Regions from separate parts of the Promicromonospora xylanilytica genome, predicted to be linked through region 2. Evidence: predicted binding sites of a transcription regulator. Region 2 holds the regulator's gene; the other holds the start of a gene.

Region 1 (11,062 bases), on a different contig from region 2:
CGCGCGGTCCCGCGCGCGGAGCTTGGCCAGCAGCCGGCCGACGTGCGTCTTGATCGTGGCGGGACTGAGCTGGAGGTGGTCGGCGAGCTCGGCGTTGGACAGGCCGCGCGCGATCAGGCCGAGCACCTCCAGCTCACGGTCCGTGACGCCGTCGAGCGTCCGGGCCGGGGGCCTGCCCGGCTCGGGACGGCTCGCGAACTCGGCGATGAGCCGGCGGGTGACCGACGGCGCCAGGAGCGCCTCGCCCGCCGCGACCACCCGGATCGCGTGCAGCACGTCCGCCGGCGGGGCGTCCTTGAGCAGGAACCCGGCCGCCCCCGCGCGCAGCGCCGCGTAGACGTACTCGTCGAGGTCGAAGGTGGTCAGGATGAGCACGCGGACGCCGGCCGTCGCCGCGCCGGAGCAGATCTCGCGCGTGGCCTGGATCCCGTCGACACCGGGCATGCGGACGTCCATGAGCACGACGTCGGGCAGCTCGCGACGCGCCAGCTCGACCGCCTCGGCGCCGTCAGCGGCCTCGGCGACGCCGATCATCCCCGGCGTGTGGTCGATCAGCACCCGGAGGCTGCCGCGGAGCATCGCCTGGTCGTCGGCGACGAGGACACGGACAGGATTCGGCGTCACGCGCGCGCCCCCTGCCCCAGCGGCAGCCGCGCCCGGAGCGCGAAGCCGCCGCCCGGGCGCGGCCCCGCCTCGACGCTTCCCCCGTACAGGAGCGCTCGCTCCCGGACACCGGTCAGCCCGTGCCCGCCCCCGGGTCGGGGACCGCTCCCGGACCTCGCGGCCCCGGCGGCACTCCCCTCGTCGACGACGTCGACCCGCGCCTCCCCGCCGTCCACGACCACCGAGACCCGGCACGTCGTCGGGCCCGCGTGCCGGACCACGTTGGTCAGGCCCTCCTGCACCACCCGGTAGACCGTGAGCTGGTCCGCCGCAGCCAGCGAGGCCGCGTCGCGCACCTCCAGGTCCACGGAGACCCCGGCCCGCCGCGCGCCGTCCGCCAGCCGGCCGAGGTCGCCGATGCCCGGCGCCGGCCCGAGCGGCGCGGCGCCCGTCCGCAGGACGCCGAGGGTGCGACGCATCTGGGTCAGTGCCGTCCTGCTCGTCTGCTCGATGTCCCGCAGCGCGCCGACGGCCTCGTGCGGGTCGGCGTCGGCGACGTGGGCCGCCACCCCGGCGCGGACCGCGATCAGGCTGAGGTTGTGCGACACGATGTCGTGCAGGTCGCGGGCGATCTGCAGGCGCTGCTCGTCCAGCGCTCGGTCGGCCTGGCGGCGCACCTCGCGCAGCGCCTCCGCGCGCCGCCCCCTGACCACCCGGCCCGCTGCCCACGAACCGCCCACGGTCAGCAGCGCCAGGGCGGCCACGCCCGCCGCGTCCTGCGGGCTGCCCGACGGGGTGTGCACCGCCTCGCCCGCGTACACACCACCGGCCACGACCGGCAGCGTGACGCCGAGCGCCACGACCGAGCGGCGGACAGGCTCTGCCAGGCCCACCAGGTAGGCGGCCAGCCCGGCGGCGGCGTACGGCTCGCGCGTGAGGTCGAGGAAGGTGGCGGCGGTCAGGGCCAGCACGACGACGGCGAGGACGGGCACGGGGAACCGTCGGCGCAACGCGACCGGCAGCCCGACGCCGGCCGCGACGACCCAGCCGAGCCAGGCAGGGCCGGCATAGGTGGGCTGACCGTCGACGGCGGGCAGCCCGGCCAGGCTGACATAGGCGGCGGTCAGGGCGAGCGCGGCCACGAGGTCGACGACCCAGAGCCGCCTGCCCGCCACGTCGTCCATGGCGTGACCGTATCCGCTGGCGGTGCCGCCGCGCCCGCTCACCGGGTGCTCGCTGGGCACGGCCCTCAGCCGGCCTGTCCGAACGCGAACATCACGGCGAGCACGAGCACGACGACCCCCGCCCGACGCAGCGCGACCGCCGGACGCGGGCGCGGGGACCGTGCCAGCTCGCGCACCCCGAGCGGGACGAGCGCGACAGCCAGCCCGACCAGCGCGACCAGGGACAGCAGGGTCGTCCCCTTGAGCAGGCCGAGCGGCAGCGCGCACGTCACCGCGAGCGCCACGGCCCGCGCGGGGCCCAGCACCTTCGCGCGCCAGGCACCGACGGCGAGCACGAGCCACCCGGTGAGGATCGCCGCGTTCAGCACCGAGAAGATCTGGAACGACCCGTACGTCGCCGAGACCGCCTCCGTGGTGACCGACGCGCCCGTGGCGTCGGCGAACCGGAACGCCATGTGGTCCATCCCGGCGTGGAACGCCCGGGCAACCGTGCCGGAGACCACCAGCACCCCGCCCCACAGACCCCAGCCCGGGCTGCGTTCTGCTGTCCGCCCGGCCAGGAGCAGCACTGCGGGCCAGAGCAGCAGGTTCCCGACCGCGAACAGGGCGTACGCCGTGGACACGAGACCGGGGTGACGGTCGAAGGCCGCGATCTGCGCGGGAAAGAAGAAGTCGAACGGCACCCGCAGCAGGGCTCCGACGAGCAGGAGCAGCGGTCCGGCCACCATGGCCACGCCGCCGACCCACCGGCCGGGAAAGACGTCGAGCGGCGGGGTGGCGGTGCTGGCGGTGCTGGCGGTGCTGGCGGTGCTGGCGGCAGCCTGCGGGAAGATCCTCATGCCCCCGACCCTGCCGTGGCCGGTGGCCCGGGTCGTCGGACCAGGATCCGGACCTTCGGGTCAGCCCTGGGTACTACGCGGACAATGGCGAGCGTGACCAGCGCCCATGATCCCCACGCGGCACGGCTGCGCCGCACCGTGGCGGTCGTCGCCGCGCTCAACCTGGCCTACTTCTTCGTCGAGCTCTCCGTGGCGCTCGCCGCCGGGTCGGTGTCCCTGCTGGCGGACAGCGTCGATTTTCTCGAGGACACCGCCGTCAACGTGCTGATCCTGGTCGCCCTCGGCTGGCCACTGGCCCGGCGGGCCGTGCTGGGCAAGGCCATGGCCCTGGTCATCCTGGTGCCGGCCGCCGTGGCGGCCTGGGAGGTGGCACAACGGTTCGGCGGTCCGCCGCCGCCCGACGTCGTCCCCGTGGTGCTGGCCTCGCTCGGGGCCGTCGCCGTCAACGGGACCAGTGCCTGGCTCCTGGCCCGGGTGCACCACCACGGCGGGTCGCTCGGCCGCGCGGCGTTCCTGTCGGCCCGGAACGACGTGCTGGTGAACTTCGCGATCATCGCCATGGCCCTGACGACGGCGTGGACCGGCTCCGGGTGGCCCGACCTCGTTCTGGGCTGCGTGATCATCGTCCTGGCGGTGCACGCCGCGCACGAGGTGTGGGAGGCCGGTGAGGAGGAAAGCCTCGCGGCCAAGGCCTTGGCGGGCGAGGACGTCGGCTGACCATGCGGCCTCGTGACCGCGGGCGATCCCCGGTACGCCCTCCGCTGGCGGGACGCCCGTTCCTACGCGGCGGGCAGCAGCGGAGGTGGATGTCAGTGGTGACGGCTAGGGTCGAACATGCGTCCGCAGGATTGATGCATGGGACGAGGCTTATCCATGATGTGACCCGGTAAAGGAGTGTGCCGCATGCGCAACAGGCTTTCCGACGGCGGCGGTCTGCCTCCGGGCGAGCCGTTCGGCGGCATGTCGCCCGAGGAGGCCGCGCGCGAGGAGGCCTGGTTCGACGAGGCATGGAGCGCATGGGCGGCCGATGACCACGTGGGAACGGACCCCACGCCGAATCTCCCGCCGGAGGCGGAGCCGGTGTGGCCGCCAGGCGACGTGCCGGTCGTGCTGTGGCCGGAGCGGGTTCTGCGGGAGACGTTGCGGGGCGCGCCGGGAGCAGGGACGGCGCGCGTGGTCGCGGAGGCGGTCGACCTGGACGGCAACCTGGACGCCGGCTCGGGTGCGGAGTCGACGGCCCTGGCCGAGCTGTCGGACGACGCGCTCGGTGACCTGGTCACCGCGTGCGGGCGCCTGCAGTCCTGGGCCGCCGGCCTCCAGGCCAGAGTGGTCGCCGAACGGGCCGCCCGCGAGACCCACGCCCTGGCGCACAGCTCGCTGATCGGGCAGGTCACCGGCGAGCTCGTCGTGACCGAGAAGGAGGCCACGGAGGTCGTCGTCCGGGCCGAGTCCGGAGCCCAGCACCCCACCGTGATCGCCGCCCTGGTCACGGGACGCATCGACGTACGCAAGGCCCACACCCTGCTGCGTTCCGCAGCCCAGCTCACCGTGACCGAACGCGCCGAAGCCATCGCCCGATACCTGCCCCACGCGCCCCGCCGCACCTGGAAATGGCTACAGACCCGGATGCTCGCGTTCGCCAAGACCCGCCACGGCGCCGGTGAGACCGCACGTGCCGAAGCGGCCCGACGCACCGTGCAGATCGACCGTGCCGAGAACGACATGGCCTGGCTGACCGCCTACCTGCCCGCCGTGGACGCCACCGCCGTCTGGGGCGTCGTGGACGACATGGCATACCAGCTACGACACACCAGCGGCGAGGACCGCAGCCTGAGCCAGCTCCGGGCCGACTCCCTGACCGGGATCGTCACCGGCCGCCTCCTGCCCGCCGACCGGTTCACCGACGGCACCGACGGCACCAGCGGCACCAGCGGCACCAGCGGCACCAGCGACAACGACGAGAACGGCACCGCCCGTCCCGCATGCACCTGTGGCGGCCGCGCACCCGTCCAGGAGATCGTGCGACCCGTCCGGATCACACCGACCCGCGCGGTCGTCCGCGTCACCGTCCCGGCCACCACACTCCTCGGCCTCGACGACGCCCCCGCCCACCTGACCGGCTACGGACCCATCCCCGCCGACACCGCACGGACCATCGCGACCGACGCGACCTGGCAGCGCCTCCTCACAGACCCGAGCACCGGAGTCCTCACGGACTACTCCACCACCACCTACGCACCCGGAAAAGTGCTCCGCGCTGCCGCCGAGACGAGAGACCAGACCTGCACCTTCCTGTGGGGCTGCGATGCCCCCGCGGAACGCTGCGACCTCGACCACATCGTCCCGTTCGATCACGACCTCGACCCGGCAGCCCTGCCACCCGATGCCCCAGGGCAGACCCGGGCAGCCAACCTGCAGCCCCTGTGCCGCCGACACCACCTGCTCAAGACCCACGCGGGCTGGAGTGTCGTGCGTGACCCCGACACCGGGATCACCACCTGGACCACGCCCACCGGACGCCGGTACGAACGGGCGCCCACCGCTCTGGACACCCACGTCGACCTCGACCAGATCGACCCCGACACCAGCCACGACCTGACCCTCCGCGCCCTGACCGGCCAACCACTGCCGAGCGGCTACCGGCCCACCGGGTCGGACACTCACCCGAACGATCCGGCAGGTCCGGACGACCCCGGTGAGCCACCGTTCTAGGGCCGACGCAGGCGGGCCATCTCGTACGCGGCGGGTCCGGACGACATGATGTGCACCATGTTCACCAGCACAGAGGCCGCGATGGACCAGCGGGTCGCGGCGTACGCGCTCATCACCGACGACCAGGGCCGCATGCTGCTGCCGCACTGGAACGAAGGCACGCGCAGCGGATGGACCATGCCGGGCGGCGGGATCGACCCGGGCGAGCACCCGGCCGACGCCGCCGTCCGCGAGGTCTTCGAGGAGACCGGCTACCGCGTGGAGCTCGACGGGCTGCTCGGTGTGGACAGTTTCGTCATCCCCGGGCCGGAGCGTGTCGTCCCGTCGGACCGCCCGGTCCACGCGCTGCGCATCGTGTACCGGGCGCACGTCACCGGTGGCGAGCTGCGCGTCGAGGAGAACGGGTCCACCGACGGCGTCGCCTGGCACACCTACCAGGAGGTCGACGCACTGGACCGGGTGCCCCTGGTGGACCTGTCCCGCCGCTGGGCGGGCCTGATCGGCTAGCGCCGGCCAGGGCGCGCTACGGGCGGGTGGCCGGCGGGAAGCCCGTCCAGCGCAGGTCCCGCGGCAGGTGGCCCATGTCGTTGAACAGCACGACCGTCGGCGGCAGCCCGTCGCGGTACTCGAGCACCGTGAGTGCGGTGTTGCCGCTGTTCAGGCCGAGCCACCGGGCGGGTGGCGCGGCCAGGGCGTGCCGCAGGAGCCATGCGACCTGGAACGCGTGGGTCACCAGCACCTCGTGGGTCTCGGTCTCCGCCGGCCGTGCGAACCGGTCCACCAGCGCTGCGGCGAGCCGTTCGCCCGGCGCCCGCTCGGCGTCGTCGTAGCCGTCGAAGAACCCGGCCCACGCCGAGGGGAGGTCCGCTGCCGCCGGTACGTGCGGCACATGGTCGACCAGCTCGTCGGCCTCCGCGACGGGTACGCCCGGCAGGTGCTCACCGATCACGTGCGCGCTGGCCGCCGCACGGGGCAGCGGCGAGTGCCAGACGGCGTCGACCGGCAGCCCGCTGAGCCGCTCGCCCAGCAGGCTCGCCTGCCGGCGTCCGACGTCGGTCAGCTCGCCGAACGCGTCCGCCTCGCCGTGCCGTGCCAGGTACAGGTGTCTGGTCGCCATCCGAAGAACCTACTGGGCGCGGGAAGCGGCTACGCGTCGCGCCGGAGGCCGAGGGTCGAGAGGAGATCTTCGTGCAGCTCCATCCAGACCACGTGGCACGACCCTATGCCGGTGCCCGCCACCCACTCGCCCCGGCCGGAGCGCGCGTGCCCGAGCGCCGTGGAGAACCGGGTGTCGTACCCCTCGAACCGCGCGAGCGCGGCGCTCAGCTCCGCGACCAGCGGGGCCAGCTCACCGTCCAGCGCCTGGAGCTCCCCCAGAACCTGCGCGTCCCACGTCGCGTCGGTATGGGTGTTCGGGGTGAGGCGGTCGTCGTCCGCAGGGCGCAGCTGCCAGTCCGTGCAGGCCTGCAGCAGGCGTGCGTTGAGCGGCCGGAACGACTCGTGGACCCGCTCGACGACGGGCCGGGCGCCCGTGTCGTCCAGCTCGGCGGCCAACCGCCGGTCGTCCTCGGCACGCCCCCGGTCGGTCAGGGACCAGCCGGCGGTCCCGGCGAACTCCGCGTACGTGACCCAGCCGTACGCCTCGTCGTCGAGCAGGATCTCGCGGGTGTCCGCCACGTCGAGGCCGAACCGCGCGGCGACCGCCTCGTCGTCGGCCATCCCCTGGATCCGGACGGAGTGGAGCACGAGCAGCTCGGGCTGCGACGATCGGCCGAGGGCCGGGTTATGCGTCATGATTCGCACGGTGCATCGTTCGATGACCGGTGTCAACGCAGGTAGATACGCTCAGGGAGGAAGTCATGGCGAACAGCTCCGACGTCTCGCGCGCCACCGGCACACCGGGGAGCCCGGGGCGCGCGTCCGGGCCGGCCCGCGTGGTGCACGGCCCCGACGACTTCGCCAGGGTGCTACCCGGTGACGTGCTCGTGTGCCGGTTCACGGAGCCGGCGTGGACGGCGTTGTTCGGCGTCGTGGCCGCCGTCGTCACCGAGACCGGCGGCGTGCTGTCGCATGCCGCGATCGTGGCACGGGAGCACGGGATCCCCGCGGTGCTCGCGGTGCGCGGGGCCATGACGACGCTGCGCGACGGCGAGCCGCTGACCGTCGACGGCGACGCCGGAATGGTCAGTACCCAGCGGACCCGCTGACGCCCGCCGGACCGGCGCCGCCTCCTATCCTGGGACGCACCACTACCGGAAGGCACGACATGAGCTTCAGCCACCCCACCGGCACGCGTGGCGCCCGGCAGCCCGGCCGCATGTTCCGCTGGATGAACCGGCTGATCATGGGGCGTGCTCGCCGCACCGGCGCCAGGACCATGGGGATGAACCTCCTGGTACTGACCACCGTCGGGCGCAAGAGCGGGCAGCCCCGCGAGACGCCGCTCGCGTGGTTCGCCGGCCCGGACGGCGGCTGGCTGGTCGTCGCCTCCGCCGGTGGTGCGGCGGCGAACCCCGCCTGGTACCTCAACCTCGCCGCCCACCCGGACCGGGTCACCGTCGAGCAGGGTGGGCGCAAGATCGCCGTGACGGCCGAAGAGCTGCACGGCACCGAACGCGAGCAGGCCTGGCAGCGGATCACCGCCGAGGCGGAGAACTTCAGCAGGTACGAGCAGACGACCGACCGGACGCTCCCCGTCATCCGGCTGATGCCTCGCTGAGCGCTGCGCCGGCCCACCCGGGAGCCCGGGTGAGTGTCGGTGCCCGTGGGTAGTGTCGTGGGCATGACGCACGCCGCGACCACCTCCCCCGCCACCACAGCTCTCCGGACCGCGGACTGGCGGCGGCGCGTCTTCGCGCTGTACGCCGGCGTCCGTGTCCGTGCGGCCGAGGACCCGGCCGGTGCCCACGCCTACTGGGTCGCGACCCGTGACGAGCTCTTCGCGACCCACCCGGCGTCGCCGATCCTGCCCGAGGACAAGCCCGGCTTCACCGGCCTTGCCGTCGCCCCGTACGACCCCGCCTGGCGCTTCACCGCCCCCGTCGCACCCGCGGAGCCGGGACCCGACGGCGCGCCGCGCCGCCTCGACGTCCCCACCGGCACCGACGGTGTCGTGCCGTTCGAGCTGCTCGGCGCGGTGGTCCTGCCCGGCCTCGGCTCGCTCGACGTCTGGCGTCTCGCCTCCTACGGCGGCGGCTTGTTCGTGCCGATCAAGGACGCGCTCGCCGGTACCCCCGGCGGCACGTACGGCGGCGGTCGCTACCTCCTGGACACCATCAAGGGCTCCTGGCTGGGCCACGCGGGCAGCACCGACGGCCACGCGGGCGGGTACGACGACGGCGTCGGCGAGCTGGTGCTCGACCTCAACTTCGCGTACAACCCGTCGTGCGCCTACGACCCCGCGTGGACGTGCCCGCTCGCCCAGCCGGGCAACACGCTCGACGCCGAGGTGCCGGTGGGAGAGCACACGCCGGCGAAGGGGGCATAGCCCGGTGACCTCACGTTCCGACCAGGGTTCGAGCCGCCCCGTCGTCGGGCACGCCGACGAGCCGCACACCGAGGGCCTCGCCGAACGGCTGAACTGGCTGCGCGCGGGAGTCCTCGGCGCCAACGACGGCATCGTGTCCGTCGCCGCCGTCGCCGTCGGCGTGGCGGCCGCGACCACGCGGACCGGCCCCATCCTCACCGCCGGCCTCGCCGCCCTGGTGGGTGGCGCGATCTCGATGGCGCTCGGCGAGTACGTGTCGGTCTCCAGCCAGTCCGACAGCCAGAAGGCGCTCATCGCCAAGGAGCGGGCCGAGCTCGCCGAGATGCCCGAGGAGGAGCTCGCCGAGCTGGCAGAGCTCTACGAGGCCAAGGGCCTCTCCCCCGGCACCGCGCGCCAGGTCGCCGTCGAGCTCACCGAGCACGACGCCCTCTCCGCGCACCTGGACGCGGAGCTCGGTATCGACGAGGACGAGGTGGTCAGCCCCTGGAACGCGGCGGTCGCGTCCGCGGTGGCGTTCACCCTCGGCGCCGTGCTGCCGCTCGCGGCGGTGCTCCTGATCCCCGAGCCCTGGCGGGTCGCGGTCACCTTCGTCGTCGTGCTGGCGGCGCTCGCCGGGACCGGCTGGACCGCCGCCTGGATCGGTGGCGCACCACGCGTGCGGGCGACGGCCCGGGTGGTGGTCGGCGGAGCCCTCGCGCTGGGTGCGACCTTCGCCGTCGGCTCCCTGCTCGGCACGACGGCGATGGGGTGAGTACCGTTAGCGCCCGATGAACACCATCGACATCACACCGCCCCCTGCCGACGCACCCTCGTCGGCCTATGGCGTGCACTCCGAGGTCGGCCGTCTGCGCAAGGTCCTGGTCTGCGCGCCGGGCCTGGCGCACCAGCGACTCACCCCGTCCAACTCGGCCGACCTGCTGTTCGACGACGTCCTGTGGGTCGAGCGCGCCCAGCAGGACCACGCCGACTTCGTGGCCGAGCTACGCAGCCGCGACGTCGACGTCGTCGAGCTGCACGCCCTGCTCGCGGAGACGCTCCGCGTGGCCGGCGCCCGCGACTGGCTGCTGGACCGCAAGATCGTCCCGGAGATCGTGGGCAACGGGCTGGTCGACGCGACGCGCGAGTACCTCGAGTCCCTGCCGGAGCACGAGCTGGCCCGGTACCTGATCGGCGGCCTCGCGGTCGCCGACGTGCCGGAGCTGCCGCCCGGGTTCCGCGCCCTGGCGGACATGAGCCCCGACGCGCGCGAGTACCTCATGCCGCCGCTGCCGAACACACTCTTCACGCGGGACACCACCTGCTGGATCTACGGCGGCCTCACCCTGAACCCGCTGTACTGGCAGGCGCGCCGCGACGAGACGCTGCTGATGAAGGCGGTGTACGCGTTCCACCCGGACTTCGTGGGCAGCCGCGTGTGGTGGGGCGACCCCGAGGCCAGCCACGGCGAGGCCACGTTCGAGGGCGGCGACATCATGCCGATCGGCAACGGCACCGTGCTGATGGGCATGAGCGAGCGCACCTCCCGCCAGGCGATCACACAGGTGGCGGCGTCCCTGTTCGAGCAGGGCGCGGCCGAGCAGATCGTGGTGGCGGGCATGCCCCGGCTGCGGGCTGCCATGCACCTGGACACGATCATGACGTTCGTCGACGTCGACACCGTCACGGTCTACCCCCGCATCGTGGACCGGGTGCACCCGTTCGTGCTCCGCCCGGACTCCGGCCCGCTCGGCGTCTCCGTGACCGACGCCGGCGGGTCGTCCTTCCTCGACGTGGTGGGGCAGGCCTCCGGTCTGGGCGAGCTGCGCGTCATCGAGACCGGCGGCGACGTCTACGAGTCGGAGCGCCAGCAGTGGGACAGCGGCAACAACTCGGTCGCCGTCGAGCCGGGCGTGGTGTTCACCTACGACCGCAACACCACGACGAACGACCTGCTGCGCAAGGCCGGTGTCGACGTGATCGAGATCGCCGGCGGCGAGCTGGGCCGCGGCCGAGGCGGCGGGCACTGCATGACGTGCCCGATCATCCGCGAGCCCGTCAGCTGGTAGGCCCGCTCAGGTTCGTACGACGGCTACCCTGCATCCCGGACAAAACCCCTGAAAGGAGTCCGGATGTCGGTCGGTGGCGGGACGGTTCGCGAGCGCTTGCGGAGGCTGGTCGAGCATCACCGGTTCCAGCAGGTGGTGCTCGGCCTCATCATCGCCAACGCCGTGATCCTGGGGCTGGAGACGTCGATCGTC
Region 2 (11,062 bases):
TGGTGACGCCGGGGCAGACGATCACGCCGCCGCCGAGCCAGACGTTGTCGCCGATGGTGATCGGCAGGGCTGCCTCCCGCTTGTCGCGGCGCGGCTGCGGCTCGACCGGGTGGGTGGGGGTGAGCAGCTGGACGTGGGGCCCGATCTGACAGTCGGCGCCGATCGTGACGGGGGCGACGTCGAGCGCCGTCAGACCCATGTTGATGAAGGTGCGCGGGCCGACCGAGATCCGGCTGCCGTAGTCGACGTATACCGGCGCCCGCACGAAGGTATCCGGGCCGACGCTGCCGAACAGCTCGGCGAGGACGGCCTGGCTTGCCTGGGGGTCCTGGTCGTAGGCCGCCTGGAAGCGGGCCGCGAGCCGGACCGCGTGCTGCTGGGTCTCGGCGATCGTCGGGTCGTCGGCGATGTACAGGTCACCGGCGAGCATCCGCTCGTGGTTGGTGCGGGGGTCACCGGCGAAGTAGTCGGGCGTCATACGTACGAGCGTACACATCGCCGCGGGGTGCGAGCGCTCGCCTCAGCCGTGCTCGGGGCCGGTTCATGTTCACCCTCCCCCGGGCCTTCGTCGGCGTCTCGTGCGGCGAACCAGAAGGTGGCCGGCGCAAGGACTCCCGTGCAGGCGCCCCGCGACTGCCGTCACCGATCACGAGGAGGGCTCGCCGTCGCTCGCAGGTGGACCTGCCGCGGATCGAAGTAGAGGCGTCCGACCGCAACGGTGTGCAGCACGGAGCCTTCATCAGCACTGCGCAGGGCTGCGTCTACCACGAGTACCGGGCTGCCCGCGACGACGCCGAGGTCACGTGCGAGCGCCTCGTCGGCCGGGACGGCGGAGGTGATGTGCTCGACCTCGTCGATGCTGATGTTCTCGACGTCGGAGAGGAACGTCGAGACGCCGTCGGTGAGCGCCTCGATATGGATGCCGTGACCCCGTAGGACACGTGGGATGACGTGTTCGCTGACGGCAACCGGTGCCCCTTCTCGCACGTAGGTACGGCGGACCCGGTAGACCTCGTCACCCGGGGCAAGTGCGAGCCGCGCGACCAGGTGTGGACCGGGACGCTCCTGCACCACCGCGACAGAGGTGACCGTCACAGGCTGATCGATTCCGGCGAAGAACGCCGGGATCGAAAGGATGATGTCGAGCGGGTACTCCGGCAGCGCAGGGGTACCGACGCGCTCCGGCTCCTTGTTGATGACGGTGCCCAGGCGGCGGCGGCGCGTGACGGCGCCCTGCGCCTCCAGCTGCGCCAGAGCCTCGCGCAACGTGTTCCGGGAGACGCCGAGCACTCCGCTCAGCTCCGTCTCCGGAGGGAGCCGAAGGTTGCCGTCTCGTCGATGCTGCGCGATCAGCTCCACGAGCTGTGCGTGGGCACGCTCCACCGCCGCACGGGTCATTGGTGTGGACACAGGCACCTCAACCTTCCGCGACTCAATGAACAATCTAAAGGTAGAACCATACTGAACTGACCATCGACTGTCCAGCAAGGGCTTGACAGTCATCCGGCACTGAGACGATCGTGGATCACGACCATAGATGCAACGAAAGTTCCATCAATGATCCAACTAATGCGGAGGCCAACGAAGTCCATGCATCAGCAACTAGCTGTCCCACCGTCTGCGTCACCCGGGGGTGACACACCACCGACCCGACAGTCCGAGCGGTCCGCCGAACGGGCTCGGCGGGTTCGCCGAGCGGTCGTCGACACGGCCCTTGGCATGCTCGGATTCGTCATCATCGTCAGTGCCTGGCAGCTCGCCTCGACCTTGGGTCTCATGCAGCCCGGTCTGTTGCCCACACCAGGAGAGGTCGGGCGGGTGCTCCTGGAAGGGCTCTGGTCCGGCAACCTGCTCAACGACCTCCTCATCAGCAGTCGTCGCGTCGTCATCGGGGTCACGATCGGTATGGCGGCCGCGATCCCCATCGGCTTCGCCCTGGGCTGGTTTCCTCGGGCACGGGTGACGTTCAACCCGCTCGTGAACTTCTTCCGCGCCCTACCGCCGATCGCTCTCGTTCCGCTGGTCGTCATCTACTTCGGCATCGGGGAGGTCGCACGTGAGGTGATCCTCGTCTACGCAGCCTTCTTCGCCACGATCATCGTGGTCTACGAGGGGATCGGCGGGATCGAGGAGAAGTACGTCCGCGCCGGTCGCACCCTCGGAGCAGGGCGAATGGAGCTGTTCACCCGCGTGGTGCTCCCCTTGTCCACGCCCCACATCTTCACTGCGGCGCGCATCTCGCTCGGTATCGGCTGGTCCTCGCTCGTCGCTGCGGAACTGGTAGCCGCCCAGGACGGCCTGGGCGCTGCGATCCAGAACGCGAGCAACTACCTCGACGTGCCCACCATGTACGCCGGAATCATCCTCATCGGTGCGGCGGCGCTCGCGATGGACCTCGCTATTCGTGTGACGGCCAGTCGCGTGCTGCGCTGGCAGGACAGGGGAGAACGATGACCACCACCACCGACCTCAACGTTCGGGAGATCAGCGTCGGCTTCGGCCGCGGTGCCAAACGCGTCAGTGTGCTGGAACGGATCAGCCTTGCCGCCGCCGAGGGGGAGTTCGTGGCGATCGTCGGCCCCAGCGGTTCGGGCAAGAGCACGCTGCTCAACGCGGTCGCCGGCTTCGTCACACCGGACGACGGAACCGTCGAGGTGGGTGGGGAGCCGGTCACGGGACCAGGACCGTCCCGCTGCGTGGTCTTCCAGGAGTACGCCGTGTTCCCGTGGCTCTCTGTCGAACGCAACATCGGGTTCGGTACGCGCCTGCGCGCATGGCGCGGCGACCCGGCACGACGGACGGAGACCGTGGACAGGTACCTGGACCTGATGGGGCTGACCGCCTTTCGGGACGCGCTCCCCAAGACCCTCTCGGGTGGTATGCGCCAGCGCGTCGCGATCGCCCGGGCGTACGCCGTGGATCCAGCGATCCTGCTGATGGACGAACCTTTCGCCGCGTTGGACGCCCAGACCCGCGAGCACATGCAGGAAGCACTGCTCGACATCAGCCGACAAGAACGCCGCACGGTCCTCTTTGTCACCCACCAGGTGGAGGAGGCGCTGTATCTGGCCGATCGCGTGGTCGTCATGGGCGCCCGTCCAGCCCGCATCCAAGCGATCATCGACGTCCCGTGGGGCGCCGAACGCGACCACGACCTCAAGCTCACCGAAGAATTCATCGCCCTACGCCGCCAGGTGGAGCACCTGCTCCACGACGTCGAGCGGCCGGCTGCCCGAAAGGACACCCCGTGATCACCACACGCACCACCGCACTCGCGGCCGCTGCGGCGGCCGCCGCGCTCACCCTGGCAGGCTGTGCCGGTTCTCCTCAGACAGCCTCGGAGTCCGAGGACGGTCTGACCACCGTACGGGTCGGCTACATTCCCGGTGCGCACGACATCGCGCAGCTCTTCGTCGCAGACGAGGCGGGGTACTTCGCCGAGCAGGGGATCCAGATCGAGACGACGGCGTTCCAGACCGGCATCTCTCTGTCCCAGGCGCTGACGGGCGGCAGCCTCGACGTCGGCGTCATGGGCGCCGTCGTGGCGAACTTCCCTGCGAAGGGGCAGGGCCACGTCATGGTTCTGAACAATCAGCAGACCGATGTCCACCAGATCTGGGCCGCGCCCGACTCAGGTGTCACGAGCATCGAGGACCTCGAGGGGTCCACGATCGCCACCACCTCCGGCACCGCGTCCGACCTGGTCCTGCAGGTCGCCCTGGATCAAGCCGGCATCTCGAGGGACGAGGTCGAGATGGTGAACCTGGAGATGCCGGCCGTGGCGAACACCTTCGTGACCGGCGGCGTGGACGTCGCGTCCCTGTGGGCACCGTTCGACCAGCAGGTCACCGAGATCATGCCGGATGCGAACCTGATCGCCAGCGCCGCCGACCTGGACGCGCCGATCTCCGGCGGCTGGGTGTCCTCCAACGGGTTCTACGAGGACCGGCCCGAACTGGTGCAGGGCATGGTCCGTGCCTGGCAGCAGGCCAACACCGACATCGTTAACGATCCGGATGCCGCCCTGGACATCTTCTGCCCACGGATCGCCGAGAACATGGACCAGGAGCAGTGCGAATCGCTCTATGCCCGGACCGAGGCCTACACGAACGACGAGTGGGCGAAGCTCTACCAGGACGGCACGGTTCTGCGGTGGATAGGAACGATGCAGTCGACGTTCGAGGACATCGGCGCTCTCGAGGGAGCCGAGCTCCAGCCCGAGGACTACGTCGACACCACGACGTTCCTCGACGTGCTCGATGACTGAGCCGACCCTGGCCGGAGAGGCGGTGCCCGAGCCCATGCTCGGCATCAACAACCAGACGGTTCCGACGGCGACCGCGCTCGAGGTCATCATGGGCGCCGCGCAGTACGGACTGGGGAGCGTCGAGCTCACGTCGGAGGCCCTCGGGGAGGACACGGACAGCCTCACCGCCGCGCTGCGCGCGCACCGCGTGCGACTCCTGGGCGTCTCGCCCTCGGCCGCACTGCACGGGTGGCACGCGCGGTGGGACGACGAGCTCGAGGGCGCCATGCGGGCGGAGATCTACCGCGCCGCAGAAGCGGGTGCCGGCTACTTCGTGATGCCTTTCATGCGGCCTGCCGGCGACTCGGACACCGTGACCGCAGGGCTGCGCCGCGCCCTACCGATCGCAAGGGACGCCGGCCTGCGGCTCGCCGTCGAGCCGATCGGCCATCACGATGTGCTGCGCCGTACGGACCAGCTCGCACCCGTGCTGACGGCGCTGAACGACGGCGTGATCGGGATGCTGCTCGACTCCTTCCACTTCTTCCGTGCCGGCCAGTCCCTCCAGGACCTGCAGCACCTCGACGGCGTGGACGTCCTCGCAGTACAGGTCTCGAACGCCAACCACCGCCCGACGAACCAGCTTCTCGGATACCGGGACCGCACATTTCCGCTGGACGGCCCGTTCGACGTGACCGGGCTGTGCCGGGAAACCGCACGCCGCTGGCCGGAAGCACCCGTGGTCGTCGAGGTGATCGGAGAGCTGGCGGCGGTCACTCCGTTCCCGGACGGCATGCGGACAGCCGCCATGCAACTTCGCGAGATCACCCAGCTCACCGAGCGAGAGGATGCCCGACGTGCCTGACCGTCCGAACGTGCTGGTCATCATGGCCGACCAGATGATCGCAGACCTCACCGGCGTGTACGGCCACCCGGTGGTACAGACGCCCAACCTGGAGCGGCTGGCCCGCCGGGGCGTGCGGTTCGACGCCGCATACTGCCCGGTCCCGGTGTGCTCACCATCGCGCAGCTCGATGCTCTCCGGGCGGTACGCGTCCACGAACTCCGCCTGGGACAACGCCGCGCCGATCAGCTCGGACATCCCGATGCTGCCGCACTACCTCGCCACGGCAGGCTACGACTCCGCCCTGGCCGGAAAGATGCACTTCGTGGGCGCCGACCAGGTGCACGGGTTCGCCAAGCGGCTCACCACCGACATGTTCCCGAGCACGCTGGCCTGGACGCCCGACCGCGACGCCGTCGGCAGGTTCGCACACCCGGGGAACCCGGACGGGCCACCGATCGCGATCGACTACGTCACCTCGGGCCCCGTGCAATGGACCGAGCAGCTGCAGTTCGACGAGGAGGCCCATTACCGAGCGCTGGAGTATCTCCGCTCCCGGCGCACGTCCCGGCGCGGTTCCTTGCAGATGCCGGCCACAGAGCCGGAACAGGACCCGTGGCTGCTGGTGGCTTCGTACCACCACCCCCACGAGCCGTTCCTCGCCCCGCAGAAGTACTGGGACCTGTACGCCGACGCCGAGACGGATCCCGTGCGAGTACCCGCGAGCCCGGAACTCCCCCGGTCACCGATGGACGACTGGGTGGACGCACTGCACGGCGTCGACGGCGTGGACCTCACCGACCCGGAGGAGGTGGCCCGGACGCGCCGGGCCTACTACGCCCTGGTCACCTACATCGACGACAAGGTCGGCGAGCTGCTCGACACGCTGGAGGAGACCGGCCACGCCGACGACACGGTGATCGTGTTCACGAGCGACCATGGCGACATGCTGGGCGAGCGAGGAATGGTCCAGAAGCGAACCTTCTACGAGTGGTCGTCCCGGGTACCACTGATCATCGGCGGTGGCCCTGTCGAGGCACAGGGCGTCACCTCCGCGACTCCGGTGTCCCTCGTGGACCTGACGTCAACCTTGTGCGACCTGGTGGGCGTCGAACCCGTGCGGCAGGACGGGCGCAGCCTCGTCGGCGAGCTGCGCAACGCGGAGATCCCCGCAGCGCCTGTGTTCGTCGAGTATCACTCGGAGGGTGTGTATGCCCCGTGCTGGATGCGCCGCGAAGGGGATCTCAAGTACGTCTACGTGCACGGCCACGGTCACCAGCTGTTCGATCTCTCGACCGACCCCGATGAGAGGCATGACCTCGCCGGCGACCCCCGGTACGCGGACGCGGTCGCCAGGGCACGTGCCGACATCCTCAGTCGCTTCGACCCGGACGACATCGAACGCAGGATCCGGCGGAGCCTCGCCGACCGGCGGCTGGTTCGGAGCGCCATGGCCGCCACAGGGACGGTCTGGGCCTACGACCCGTCACCGGGGATCTTCACCCAGTACTGGCGAGAGACCTAGGAACGCGAATGTCGCTCGTGCGGCTCTCCTGGGAGCCCAGGACTCGGTGAGCATCGCACCGGCTTCCTCCCGGTGCCACATGAGTACGACGAAGGCCGCCGACCTGGTCGTTCACCAGGTCGGCGGCCCCTACCACCGAGGCTCAGCCGCTCTTGCGGCGGAACATCTTCTGCACGGGGCCGGTCGTCTCCGAACCGTGCACCGCACCGGTATTCACGTCGCCCGCGGCGGTCCGGTGCCGGGCCGCGTTCTTGCGGTCCAGCGCCTCCTTGAACTTCGCCTTGGCGTCCGAGCTCGGCGCCGTCGCCACCTTGGGCTCCTCGGCGCCCTGGGTCTCGGCCGCCTCGGCCGCCTCGGTAGTGGGCTTCTCGTCCGTCACACCGATCACCTCCTCTTGTTCCGGGGGTCCCTCGATCGGGTCCGTCGTCCGCTCAGCCTGCACTACGGCACACGTGGGTGCCAACATTTTTCGCGGGCGACCCCGGCCTGGGCACGCCGGCGCCCATACGGCCGCCCGTGCGCCGTCAGGCCTGCGCGGCGGCCCGCTCGGCACGCTCGGCACGGAGCGAGGTGATCGCGCTCTCGAAGTCCTCGAGCGAGTCGAACGACTGGTAGACGCTCGCGAACCGGAGATAGGCCACCTCGTCGAGCTCCCGCAGGGGGCCGAGGATCGCGAGACCCACCTCGTACGCGTCGATCTCGGCGCTGCCGTTGCTGCGAAGGGTCTCCTCGACGCGCTGGGCCAGGATGGCGAGGTCGTCATCGCTCACCGGCCGCCCCTGGCACGCCTTGCGCACGCCCGCGGCGACCTTGTCGCGGCTGAACGGCTCGGTGGCGCCGGAGCGCTTGACCACGGACAGGCTGGCGGTCTCGACGGTGGTGAACCGGCGGTTGCAGTTCGGGCACTGCCGTCGGCGCCGGATCGACAGGCCGTCGTCGGCGGTCCGTGAGTCCACTACGCGCGAGTCGGCGTGGCGACAGAACGGGCAGTGCATGCTCACTCCTGCGTGGGTCGACCACGGACCGGAGGCCTCCGGTCGCGTCCCGACGGTAAGCGGGCAAACCACCCTCATGCAACATCGCCGCAGCATTTGACGACGAATCGAGGCCTCCGGTCACTCCTTGGGAAGGAGCAACAGCTCTCCGACCCGTAGAGCGCCCGACGACATCTGGTTCAGCTCCTGGAGCCGCCCGACGGCGTGCCGCACGTCCTCACCAGGCTCCGCGATCTCTCGGGCGAAGCCCCAGAGGGTCTCCCCCGGCTGCACCGCGTGCACCCGGACCTCCGTCGGTTCGCCAGGGGCGCTCGCCACCGCCGTGGCACCCCAGGTGATCATCGGCGCGAGCAGGAGCATGGCCAGCAGCACGAGCGCCACCCGGCCTCGCCGGGTGAGCCGCAGGCCTGCCACGCCGAGCCGGTCCGCGATCGTTCGCGCCCGGGCCGGCGGATACGCCCGGTGCACTACCGGTCCGGCCGCCGGCGCGAGCGCCCGGCCGTACGTCGGCGCGTACGCCTGCCCATACGTCGGGGTGTACTGCCGCAACGGGATCACGTCCCCCATGGCCCCTCCTCGAAGAGTGACTGAGTTCTTGCCGTTCATACAAACGTTCGTCGAACGCCCGTACCATTGTGTAGCACGGGACACCGTCGATGTCGAGACACGCTCGAACATTCGTTTGAGCCGAGCGGGTTTGTGATCTAGAGTGGGTCGCGCAGAGGAGAACATTTGTCGGAACGGGAGGGGCACGGGCATGACGGGACGGGACGGGACCAGCGACACGAGAGCCGTCGACACGGCACTCTCGGGCGTCGCCACGCTGGACGCGCCGGGCGACAAGGCGGTCGCCGACGTGCACGCGATCTCACCGACGGACCGCCTCACCGAGCGGCAGCGCCTCGTGCTGGACACGATCCGGCAGTCGTTCGAGACGCGGGGCTACCCGCCGTCGATGCGCGAGATCGGCGAGGCGGTCGGGCTGGCCAGCCCGTCGAGCGTCAAGCACCAGCTCCAGATGCTCGAGAAGAAGGGCTTTCTGCGTCGCGACCCGAACCGACCGCGTGCGATGGAGCTCGTCGAGCCCCTGGCGGACCAGGTCGACAAGCCGAGCCGCGGCGAGATCCACTGGCCCGAGCCGCGGCGTAGCGGCCAGGTCCACTGGGGCGGCTCGGTACCTGACGACGCGAGCACCCCGCCGCCGTCGTACGTGCCGCTGGTCGGCCGGATCGCGGCCGGTGGCCCCATCCTGGCCGAGCAGGTCGTGGAGGACGTCTTTCCGCTCCCCCGTCAGCTGGTCGGCGACGGCGAGCTGTTCCTCCTCAAGGTCGCCGGCGACTCGATGGTCGACGCGGCGATCTGCGACGGGGACTGGGTCGTCGTGCGGCGCCAGAACGTCGCCGAGCAGGGTGAGATCGTCGCGGCCATGATCGATGGCGAGGCGACGGTCAAGACGTTCAAGCAGACGGACGGGCACGTGTTCCTGCTGCCCCAGAACCCCGCCTACGAACCCATCCCGGGCGACGAGGCTCAGGTTCTGGGCCGCGTGGTCGCGGTCCTGCGCAGCCTCTAGGGCTGCACAGCCGATGGAGAACGGGGTGGTGTTCCTGCTGGGTCCACAGCAGGAACACCACCCCGTTCTCGCCGCCCGGGCACGCCCCTAGAAGCCGAAGCGCTTCTGGACCGCTCGCACGCTGTCCGCCGAGGCGCGCAGGCCCGTCAGCTCGTCGTCGGACAGCGGGACCCGCACGTTGTCGGTGACCCCGCGCCGGTCGACGCGGGACGGCACGGACAGACAGACGTCACCGATGCCGTGATAGTCGTCCAGCAACGACGACACCGGCATGATCCGGCGTTCGTCCTTGAGGACCGCCTCGATGATGCGGGTCGCGGCCAGGCCGACGGCGTAGTTGGTCGCCCCCTTGCCCGCGATGATCCGGTAGGCCGAGTCGACCACCTCGCGGTGCACCTCCGCGCGCACGGCGGCGTCGATCGGCGGCCTGTCGCCGAGCGGCACCCAGTCCAGCAACGGGACGCCGCCGATCGTGGCGGAGCTCCACAGCGCGATCTCGGAGTCGCCGTGCTCCCCGGCGATGTACGCGTGCACGTTCCCGACGGCCACACCGCAGCGCTCGGCGAGGACGACGCGCAGCCGCGAGGAGTCCAGGACGGTACCGCTGCCGAACAGTCGCTCCCGCGGCAGGCCGGAGATCTGGAGGGCCGCGTAGGTCACCACGTCCACGGGATTGGTCACCATCAGATACGTGGCGTCGGGCGCCACCTCCACCAACCCCGGCAGGATCTGGTGCATCAGCCCGATGGTCGCCTCGGCGAGGTCGGTTCGGGTCTGCCCGGGCTTCTGCTTCGCCCCGGCGGTCACGACGACGACGTCCGCCCCCGCGCAGACCGCCACGTCGTCGGAGCCCTCGACCTGCGCCTGCGACGTGAACATCAGGCCGTGCCGCAGGTCGAGCACCTCCGCCTCGACCTTGGCCCGGTTCACGTCGTGCAGGGCGATCGTGCGGGCCGAACCTCGGGTGAGTGCCGCGAAGGCGAGGGTCGAACCGACCGCCCCCGCGCCCACGACGGCCAGCTTGGTGGTACGGGAACCTGACGGCTCCGTGTCCTGGACGTCCGGGTGGGCTGCCATGTGTTCCAGGCTATGTGTCGAGCCGGGCGAGCGCGGCGCGAACGAGTGCTGGATCCGTGGTGGGCCAGAACCCGGGCATCGACCGGGTCAGGAACGACGCGTACCGCGCGGTCGCGAGCCGCGGGTCCAGGACCGCGACCACCCCGCGGTCGTCCATGCTCCGCACGAGACGCCCGGCCCCCTGTGCGAGCAGCAGCGCGGCGTGCTGTGCGGACACCGCCATGAACCCGTTGCCCCCGGCCTGCTCGACGGCCCGGGCTCGGGCCGCCTTGACCGGGTCGTCGGGGCGGGGGAACGGGATGCGGTCGATGAGCACGAGCTGGCACGACGGCCCCGGCACGTCGACGCCCTGCCACAGCGACAGCGTGCCGAACAGGCAGGCGGTCGGGTCGTCGGCGAACTGGCGCACGAGCGTGGGCAGCTGGTCGTCGCCCTGCGCCAGGATCGGGAAGTCCAGCCGCTCCCGCATCGCCTCGGCGGCCGCGTTGGCCGCACGCCGGGACGAGAAGAGGCCGAGCGTACGGCCGCCCGCCGCCGTGATGAGCTCGGCGATCTCGTCGAGCTGTGCCTCCGTCGTGGGCTCGCGGCCGGGCGCCGGCAGGTGCCGCGCCGTGTACAGGATGCCCTGGCGCGGGTAGTCGAACGGGCTGCCCGCGTCCAGTCCCCGCCACGGCGGGGCGTCCTCGCCCTTGAGGCCCAGCGTGCCCGCCACCGGCTCGAACGTGCCGCCCAGCGCCAGAGTCGCCGACGTGAAGACGCCGGTCGCCTCGCCCAGCAGGTGCGTGCGGATCAGGCCGGCGAC

The links. The regulator LexA, encoded in region 2, represses DNA repair genes until DNA is damaged. The targets are predictions, from matches to a motif close to TCGAACANNTGTTCGA.
Region 1: ACYVK7_RS12790 (HNH endonuclease signature motif containing protein) is a predicted target of LexA. The motif match lies at 3,455-3,470, and genes of this name have one in related genera.

The regions. Positions count from the first base shown of each region.
Region 1 is NZ_BAAGRP010000011.1:105,459-116,520, reverse strand. It holds gene ACYVK7_RS12810 (response regulator) at 1-624, opposite strand, end outside; gene ACYVK7_RS12805 (sensor histidine kinase) at 621-1,787, opposite strand; gene ACYVK7_RS12800 (hypothetical protein) at 1,853-2,626, opposite strand; gene ACYVK7_RS12795 (cation transporter) at 2,720-3,343, shown strand; gene ACYVK7_RS12790 (HNH endonuclease signature motif containing protein) at 3,530-5,338, shown strand; gene ACYVK7_RS12785 (NUDIX hydrolase) at 5,420-5,845, shown strand; gene ACYVK7_RS12780 (histidine phosphatase family protein) at 5,862-6,455, opposite strand; gene ACYVK7_RS12775 (transcriptional regulator) at 6,485-7,132, opposite strand; gene ACYVK7_RS12770 (PEP-utilizing enzyme) at 7,198-7,545, shown strand; gene ACYVK7_RS12765 (nitroreductase/quinone reductase family protein) at 7,605-8,057, shown strand; gene ACYVK7_RS12760 (DUF1684 domain-containing protein) at 8,121-8,825, shown strand; gene ACYVK7_RS12755 (VIT1/CCC1 transporter family protein) at 8,830-9,576, shown strand; gene ACYVK7_RS12750 (arginine deiminase) at 9,593-10,870, shown strand; gene ACYVK7_RS12745 (ion transporter) at 10,934-11,062, shown strand, end outside.
Region 2 is NZ_BAAGRP010000074.1:138,778-149,839, reverse strand. It holds gene ACYVK7_RS23585 (sugar O-acetyltransferase) at 1-478, opposite strand, end outside; gene ACYVK7_RS23580 (GntR family transcriptional regulator) at 640-1,410, opposite strand; gene ACYVK7_RS23575 (ABC transporter permease) at 1,720-2,454, shown strand; gene ACYVK7_RS23570 (ABC transporter ATP-binding protein) at 2,451-3,251, shown strand; gene ACYVK7_RS23565 (ABC transporter substrate-binding protein) at 3,248-4,267, shown strand; gene ACYVK7_RS23560 (sugar phosphate isomerase/epimerase family protein) at 4,260-5,111, shown strand; gene betC (choline-sulfatase) at 5,104-6,615, shown strand; gene ACYVK7_RS23550 (DUF5302 domain-containing protein) at 6,758-6,994, opposite strand; gene nrdR (transcriptional regulator NrdR) at 7,140-7,610, opposite strand; gene ACYVK7_RS23540 (LysM peptidoglycan-binding domain-containing protein) at 7,731-8,177, opposite strand; gene lexA (transcriptional repressor LexA) at 8,368-9,183, shown strand; gene ACYVK7_RS23530 (L-lactate dehydrogenase) at 9,271-10,260, opposite strand; gene ACYVK7_RS23525 (ATP-dependent DNA helicase) at 10,271-11,062, opposite strand, start outside.